2 regions of the Pantoea anthophila genome follow, and region 1 is predicted to be linked to the other one. Evidence: predicted binding sites of a transcription regulator. Region 1 holds the regulator's gene; the other holds the start of a gene.

Region 1 (4,353 bases):
ATTTTTCTGCGGTCTCTTTAATCAGCGACTGCAGTTCACCACGCTGTAACATCTCAACGATGATGTCGCATCCACCGACCAGTTCACCGTCTACCCACAGCTGCGGGAAGGTTGGCCAGTTGGCGTACTTTGGCAGCTCTGCACGAATGTCCGGGTTCTGCAGAATATCCACGTAAGCAAAACGCTCACCGCAGGCTGACAGTGCCTGCACCGCCTGTGCAGAGAAGCCGCAGCTTGGCAGCTTCGGAGAACCTTTCATGTACAGCAGGATCGGGTTTTCTGCGATCTGGCGCTGAATTTTTTCTACAGTACTCATAATTGCCTTCCTTAATTCGTCACTTCGTGTTTGTTTATTGTAGCGACTTCGCAGCGTGACTGAAAACGAGATTTTGATCGCTGCCTGCTGAAATCGCCATCCTGGTTAAGTCATGACAGGCACAGCGTGAATTTCTGATTATTAACAGCCGGTAACAGATTAATAATTCGTAATAATTTCGTTGATATAAGACGCTGAAAATGTTCATTTTCAGCACAATCGCGTGGGTTGCAAAGATTAACAATAAAAGGCATTACAGTTTTTAAAAGAACTGGACTAGAATGGCTTCGGCGCTGATCCTGGATCAGATTAATCTCAACTTTGTCGCGGTGCGTAGTGGCCCTGACAACTTAACTACTTAATGGACTATGCGTTTAATCATTACGCTTTTTATGCTGGCCTTTGCGCAACTGTTCTTCAACATCGCCGCCGCGTCTCCGCACGCTCCGGTGAACGTCAGTACGCATAAAGCAGAGAAAAAGAGTGCGCGCGAGGATGAGCGCCGCAAACGTCGCGTGGTGAAAACCACGACAAAAAAAACCCGTCTCAGCCCGGTTCAGAAACTCAAAACGAAAAAACAGAAAAAAGTTGAACTGACCGCTAAACAGACACCTGCCAAAAAAACCTCGCTTAAGACCGCCCGACTCAGCACCAAAGAGAAAAAACGCTACGGCCACCAGCGCCTGCTGAAAAACGCCGATGCCAGCGAGACCGGCACCATTAAAATGAGCAAATCTCACCGTCAGCGCTACCAGAAAGCGCGTGAAACGGCGATGACCAAGCTCATGGGCCAGCTGGGCAAACCTTATCAGTGGGGCGGCACCTCCCCCCACACCGGCTTCGACTGCAGCGGTCTGGTCTGGTACGCCTATAAAGATCTGGTGAAGTTTAAAATTCCGCGCACCGCTAACGAGATGTATCACCTGCGTGACGCTGCCCCTATCAAACGTGAGTCACTGGAAAAAGGCGATCTGGTCTTCTTCCGCATTAATGGCCGCGGAACCGCGGATCACGTCGGGGTTTACCTGGGTGACGGCAAGTTTATTCAGTCACCGCGTACCGGCAAAGATATTCAGATCAGTGCGTTAGGGGAAGATTACTGGCAGCGTCACTACATAGGTGCGCGTCGTGTAATGACGCCGAAAACCATTCGCTGAGCTGATGCAGCGTCAGAAAAAAGCCGGGAGAAGTCCCGGCTTTTTTATCAGTGCAGTACAGCGGTAAAACTAAAGGCCACAATCATCAGCAGGCAGCCGACAGTGGTCATTAACGCCAGTTTAAGATCGGTACTCATGGGTTGCTCCTTAACCACATAATCATTGTGGTTATTCTATTTTCCCACAGCTGTGGGTAAAAATCTCGTTTTATCCGTTCAGCCTTGTTAGAATCCCGCCCTTGTTGCGCAACGCGCGCAGCCCTGATTCCGTTTGCGCACTTTTTCAGGCATTTATTCTCCGTCGGCCGCCGGTTTAATGCGCCATAACACGGCATTTTTGCGGAAAATACCCTGAGCAGACGCAAACGTTTAACACTACGCTTATCATACAGTTAGATAAGTCCTGGAGTCCGATTTTCATGGCAACAATTAAAGATGTGGCAAAACGCGCTGGCGTCTCCACGACCACGGTTTCGCACGTCATCAATAAAACCCGCTTCGTGGCTGAAGAGACGCGCGATGCGGTCTGGCAGGCGATCAAGGAACTGCACTACTCGCCGAGCGCCGTGGCGCGCAGCCTGAAGGTGAATCACACCCGGACGCTGGGGCTGCTGGCCACCTCCAGCGAAGCGCCCTATTTCGCTGAGATTATCGAAGCGGTCGAGAATCACTGTTTTGACAAAGGCTATACGCTGATTCTGGGGAATGCGCATAACGATCTGCAAAAACAGCGCGCCTACCTCAGCATGATGGCGCAGAAGCGCGTCGATGGTCTGCTGGTCATGTGCTCTGAATACCCGGACGACCTGCTGCAGATGCTGGAAGAGAACCGCAATATCCCGATGGTGGTGATGGACTGGGGCGAGTCGCGCGCCGACTTCACCGATACGGTGCTGGATAACGCCTTCCAGGGTGGCTATCTGGCGGGACGCTATCTGATTGAGCGCGGCCACCGCGACATCGGCGCCATCCCCGGTCAGATGGAGCGCAACACCGGGGGCGGACGTCATGCCGGTTTCCTTAAGGCGCTGGAAGAGGCGGGCATTCAGCCGCGCGCCGAGTGGATCGTGCAGGGTGACTTTGAGCCGGAGTCGGGCTATCAGGCGATGCAGCAGATCCTGTCGCAGAAGCAGCGCCCGACGGCGGTGTTCTGCGGTGGCGACATCATGGCGATGGGGGCGATTTGCGCCGCTGACGAGATGGGTCTGCGGGTTCCACAGGACATTTCGGTGATCGGTTATGACAATGTGCGCAACGCGCGCTATTTTGCGCCCGCACTGACCACCGTCCATCAGCCCAAGGCTCAGCTGGGTGAGAAGGCGCTGGATATGCTGCTTGATCGCATTACCAGCAAGCGCGAAGTGTCGCAAACGATTGAAGTCCATCCCACGCTGATTGAACGCCGTTCAGTTGCGGATGGTCCGTTCCGCGACTATCGCCGTTAATCCTCGCTTAACCACTCCTGATTAAGCGTTTGCGCATCACCCAGATAGCTGAGTAACCAGCCTGTTGCCGGTGATGCGCGATCCTCTGCCCAGCTGACACAGCAGGGGCTGTCCGGAAACGCCTGCGGCAGCGTGAGCTCCACCAGCGCGCCGCTGTCGAGCAGTGGCCGGGCCAGATGGCCTGGCACCATCGCCACGCACAATCCCGCCTGCACACACTCCAGCCCGGTTTGCCATTCCGGCACCACCAGCCTGCGCTGATTGTCCAGCGTCCACGTCATGCGCCGCGGCAGCGCCCGTGACGTATCCTCCAGCACCAGCGACGGCCAGTGACGCAGCGTGTCATCATCAATCCGGGTTGCCTGCGTCAGAGGATGATCGGGTGCAACCACGCAGCGCCAGTTGAGCTTCCCCATATCCCGAAACGCAAACCGTCCGCCAACCGGTATCGCCTGGGTCGCACCAATCGCGACATCGACCCGGCCATCGGCCAGGGCATCCCAGACCCCGTTGAAGACCTCATAGCTGATGTGCAGCTCCATGTCCGGGAAGTGGCGATAAAAATCTTTAACCAGCTGCCGGGTACGCTGCGGTTTGGCGATGCGGTCAACGGCAATGCTTAGCTGTCCGCGCCAGCCGTTAGCCAGCTGCTGACACTGCTGCCGGGTTGCGAGCATTTTTTTGATGACGCTGCGCCCTTCCCTGACAAAATGCTCTCCCGCCGGGGTCAGTACCACTTCACGGTGCTGACGCTCAAACAGCGGCACCGCCAGCCAGGTTTCCAGCTGGCGAACCGTATAGCTGATGGCAGACGGCACCCGATGTAACTCCTGCGCGGCGGCGCTGAAACTGCCCCCGCGTGCAACCGCGTCAACCACTTCCAGTGCATACTCTGACCACATAATCTGCCTTCAAAAATTTTAACAGCAACCGGCAAATATTACCGTTTCACAGCCGCAAACGCACCTTTTACACTCTGCCGCGTTTACCCTGCAAAATGAGAATCTGATGTTGTCGAATATAGGATTTATGCCCTACCTCGCTCTGCTCAGCATGCTGGGCTTTTTAGCCACCGATATGTACCTGCCCGCCTTTGGCGCGATGCAGGAGACGTTCCGCACCTCGCCCGGCCTGATCAGCGCCAGCATGAGTCTGTTTCTGGCCGGCTTCGCCTGTGGTCAGCTCTTCTGGGGCCCGCTCTCCGATCGCATCGGCCGTAAACCCGTGCTGCTGGCCGGGCTGGCACTGTTCGCCGCTGGCTGTGCGGGTATGCTGTGGGTGAATGATATCTTTCTGATGCTGGCGCTGCGCTTCATTCAGGCGATTGGTGTCTGTGCTGCCGCCGTAAGCTGGCAGGCGCTGGTCATCGACCGCTATCCGGCGGCGCGCGCCAGCAAAGTGTTCGCCACGATCATGCCGCTGGTGGCCCTCTCACC
Region 2 (4,353 bases), 1.4 Mb from region 1:
TTGACGATGTGGCAGGGCACGCTCCCGGGTGAGAGGTCGAAATTCTGCTGCAGAAAGGCCTGATGCATATCATCAAGGTGGTCGAACGCGACCGCAGGCGCCTTCAGCAGGGCAGAGCGGGTCACCCCGTTGGGGAAGAAGCGATCGGCAAAGTCGCGCGACGCCACAAACAGATAGTCGAGCGCGCCGAGCTGGTCCACCAGGCAGCTGGGCAGCGGCTGCGGCTGAATACTGACCGCGCCCACCACCTCACCGCGGCGCAGACGCTCCTGGGTGCGGGTTTCATCTTCCACCTGCAGATTCAGGCGCACGGGCGAGTCGGCCAGCACATCTTTCAGGGCGGGCAGCAGCCAGGTCGCCAGACTGTCGGCGTTGACCGCCAGCGACAGCAGCAGCGGCGTGGTTCCACTGTTCTCATCACCCAGCCACTCCTCTTCCAGCAGCTCGACCTGATGCAGTAACGCCAGTAGTTTCTGGCCCTGTTCGGTCGGACGCGGCGGCACGGTGCGCACCAGCAGCGGCTGACCAAACAGGTTCTCCAGCTGCTTGATACGCTGAGACACCGCCGACTGGGTGATGCAGAGTTTCTGTGCGGCTCGCTCAAATCCGCGTTCGCGGATCACTGAATCCAGCGCCTGAAGCGTTCGATAATCCGGGCGTTTCATTATTCTTCTCTCTCCTTCAGGGTGGACGTCACTATGCCACAAAAGTGCCGCCTGTGATGGCTCACCTGTTTTTTGTGGGCTGGCTTCCAAAGCGTTAAATCCACGTCGGTCAGCCGAGCATTTTCAGCCAGCCTTGTTTTATACTACGCGCACTTCGTTGTCGCACAGGTTTTAAACATACCATGACCCAGGATGAACTGAAAAAAGCCGTTGGCTGGGCTGCACTTGAATACGTGCAGCCGGGGACGGTTGTTGGCGTAGGCACCGGATCCACCGCTGCCCACTTTATCGATGCGCTTGCCACAGTCAGGCATCAGATCGAAGGTGCCGTCTCCAGCTCGGATGCCTCGACTCTGAAACTGAAAAACCTGGGCATTCCGGTGTTTGACCTGAACGAGATCGATCTGCTGTCGGTTTACGTCGATGGTGCGGATGAGATCAACCCGCAGATGCAGATGATCAAAGGCGGTGGCGCGGCGCTGACGCGTGAAAAGATCGTGGCCGCGGTGGCGCAGACCTTTATCTGTATCGCCGACGCCTCTAAAGAGGTCGATGTGCTGGGCCGCTTCCCGCTGCCGATCGAGGTGATCCCGATGGCGCGCAGTTACGTTGCGCGTGAGCTGGTTAAAATGGGCGGCCTGCCGGAGTATCGGCAGAATGTCATCACCGATAACGGCAACATCATTCTCGACGTGCATAATCTGACTATTCTCGATCCGATTGCGCTGGAAAAGAGCATCAACGCTTTGCCTGGCGTGGTCACTGTGGGCCTGTTTGCCGCACGCGGCGCCGATATTGCGCTGATAGGCGGTCCGGATGGCGTGAAAACCATCAAAAAATGATCTGTCCGGCGTCGATACGGCGCCGCTTATTTCTGCCTGCAAATCATCTTTTCTCGCCCGGGTGAAATTTGGTGACTTATGTCACATAACCGTTATCCGCAACGGTTTCATTCTCTCTTCAACCCTGACCCCGTGATTTTGTCTGGCATTGTGGTGCTGCCAGCCGTTGCCGTGCTGGCTCCCGGGCAATCGTTTGTATTGCCCGACGCGATTTTTTTGATATTTTGACAGAAGGCTGGCTTATGGTACTCCTCATTGAATGCTGAATAGGATCGGGAAATGGCAAAGGTATCACTGGATAAAGATAAGATTAAGTTCCTGCTGGTGGAGGGTGTGCATCAGAGCGCGCTGGACAACCTGCGGGCTGCAGGCTACACCAACATCGAATTTCACAAGGGCGCGCTGGACGCTGACGCATTAAAAGCCTCCATCCGTGATGCGCACTTCATTGGTATCCGTTCCCGCTCCCAGCTCACTGAAGAGATTTTTGCGGCGGCTGAAAAGCTGGTCGCTGTCGGCTGTTTCTGTATCGGAACCAACCAGGTTGACCTGCAGGCCGCCGCCAGCCGCGGGATTCCGGTCTTCAATGCGCCATTCTCCAATACCCGCTCGGTCGCTGAACTGGTGATTGGTGAGATGCTGCTGATGCTGCGTGGTATCCCGGAAGCGAACGCCAAAGCGCACCGTGGTATCTGGAACAAGAATGCCAAAGGCTCATTCGAAGCGCGTGGGAAAAAACTCGGCATCATCGGTTACGGCCATATCGGGATGCAGCTGGGCGTGCTGGCAGAGAGCCTGGGCATGCACGTTTTCTTCTACGACATTGAAAACAAGCTGCCGCTGGGTAATGCCACTCAGGTTCGCCATCTGGCGGAACTGCTCAACATGAGCGACGTTGTGAGCCTGCACGTACCGGAAACCGTGTCGACACAGGATATGATCGGGGCGGAGCAGCTGGCGCAGATGAAGCCTGGCGCGCTGCTGATTAACGCCTCTCGCGGCACGGTTGTGGATATCCCGGCGCTGTGCGAGGCACTGGCCAGCAAGCATGTGGGAGGCGCGGCCATCGACGTCTTCCCGGTCGAGCCGGCCACCAACAGCGATCCCTTTATCTCTCCGCTGAGTGAGTTTGACAACGTGATCCTGACGCCGCACATTGGCGGTTCGACAGAAGAAGCGCAGGAGAACATCGGTATTGAAGTTGCGGGCAAGCTGGCGAAATACTCCGACAACGGCTCCACTCTGTCGGCGGTCAACTTCCCGGAAGTCTCACTGCCGATCCACGGCATCAGCGCCAGTCGTCTGCTGCACATCCACGAGAACCGTCCGGGCGTGCTGACGGCGATCAACCAGATTTTCGCCGAGCAGGGCATTAACATCGCCGCCCAGTATCTGCAGACGTCGCCATTTATGGGCTATGTGGTCATCGATATCGATGCTGAGCCGGAAGTGGCTGAGAAAGCTCTGCAGCTGATGAAGGCTATTCCGGGGACTATCCGCGCGCGTTTACTTTACTAAGCGCTACCCGCCTGGAGAGGCGCTGAGTTGCGTCTCTTCAGGTTTCATTGCGGACAGATGCGCCCGGACAGGGGATTAAGCCATCTGAAAATTCCGTAACACTACTTTCTCTACTCCCTCTACTCCCACTGCCACAGCTTTGACGGCGTCATTACGGCCGGCAAAGGCACATCCCATTCTGCCACCGGCAGGCTGTCAACCTGCTGACAATCGTGGGCCAGACCCACGGGCAAAAAGCCGTGCTGCCGCCAGTTCTGCAGCGTGCGATCGTAGAAGCCTCCGCCCATCCCCAGACGCTGACCGGCGTGATCAAACGCCACCAGCGGCACCATCATCAGATCCAGCTGATCCAGGGTGATCAACTGCCGGATATCCAGCGGCGGTTCGGGAATACGCAGCTTATTGGTCTGCAAAGGGGTGTCGGGCGAATAGCGCAGAAACAGTAAATTACCGGGAGAGAAGGGGTGCAAAACCGGCAGACAGACCGTTTTTTTCAGATGCCACAACCGGGCAATCAGCGGACGGGTGTTGAGCTCCCCATCCACCGACAGAAACAGGGCAATGTTTTGTGCGGCAGTAAGCGGGGCGTAGTTCAGGGCCAGCTCCGCAAGCTGTTCGGCCGCCTGGGCCTGCTGCTCGTCCGTCAGCGCCCGGCGCAGATGACGCACCTGCTGGCGAATTTCCTGACGCTGTGACATGGAAGGTGCAGAGATGGAAGGTTCAGACATGATTTCCCCGCCGGATAAGTCGCTGTTCAGCGACTATAACATGTCGGTCGGGGGAAAAAAGCAGGAGTGCTGAAAGGGAGATCTCCGAGATGCCGCCGTAGGCTGTAACCCTTGAACCCTTGGTTCAAGGTGAACATGCCGTCGTAACCATCAGGCTTCTCGGACGGACCGAGCATGCACACAGGTTACAGAGCGTCACATTCTGTTTTTTCGAAATATCGGCTCAGGGGACTGGCCCACTTGCAAACATCTCAGAGAAAATTTACCTCACCGTTACTGTAGCACAGCAACCATGAAGTTTTATTCGAACTTCGCATCCTGGCGGTCGGTTATGCGACCCTGCTCAACTAACGCCTGCTCAATCGTCTGCTGCAGCATACGGATACGCTGTTCCATATTAGCAGCATAATCGCGCGTTTTCACTTTCTCTTGCGCCAGTTCATGGCAGACGTTTAACGCGGCGATGAACACCAGTTGCTCTGTATTTGTGACTCTAGTGCGAACTTTTAAATCTTGCAACCGCTGATTGAGATCGTCAGCCGCACTATTGAGCGCATCTTGCTGCTCTGGCGGACAATTCACTCTTAACGAACGACCAAA

What was found. The regulator PurR, encoded in region 1, represses purine synthesis genes. The targets are predictions, from matches to a motif close to CANGCAAACGTTTGCNTG.
Region 2: the regulator PurR is predicted to act here: its motif matches at 1,690-1,707, upstream of serA (phosphoglycerate dehydrogenase).

The regions. Positions count from the first base shown of each region.
Region 1 is NZ_CP110473.1:2,161,317-2,165,669, forward strand. It holds gene OJ965_RS12595 (Grx4 family monothiol glutaredoxin) at 1-319, opposite strand, end outside; gene OJ965_RS12600 (C40 family peptidase) at 685-1,473, shown strand; gene cydH (cytochrome bd-I oxidase subunit CydH) at 1,521-1,610, opposite strand; gene purR (HTH-type transcriptional repressor PurR) at 1,892-2,917, shown strand; gene punR (DNA-binding transcriptional activator PunR) at 2,914-3,819, opposite strand; gene punC (purine nucleoside transporter PunC) at 3,926-4,353, shown strand, end outside.
Region 2 is NZ_CP110473.1:759,232-763,584, forward strand. It holds gene OJ965_RS06170 (LysR family transcriptional regulator ArgP) at 1-665, opposite strand, end outside; gene rpiA (ribose-5-phosphate isomerase RpiA) at 848-1,507, shown strand; gene serA (phosphoglycerate dehydrogenase) at 1,787-3,025, shown strand; gene OJ965_RS06185 (5-formyltetrahydrofolate cyclo-ligase) at 3,145-3,753, opposite strand; RNA gene ssrS (6S RNA) at 3,831-4,014, opposite strand; gene zapA (cell division protein ZapA) at 4,054-4,353, opposite strand, start outside.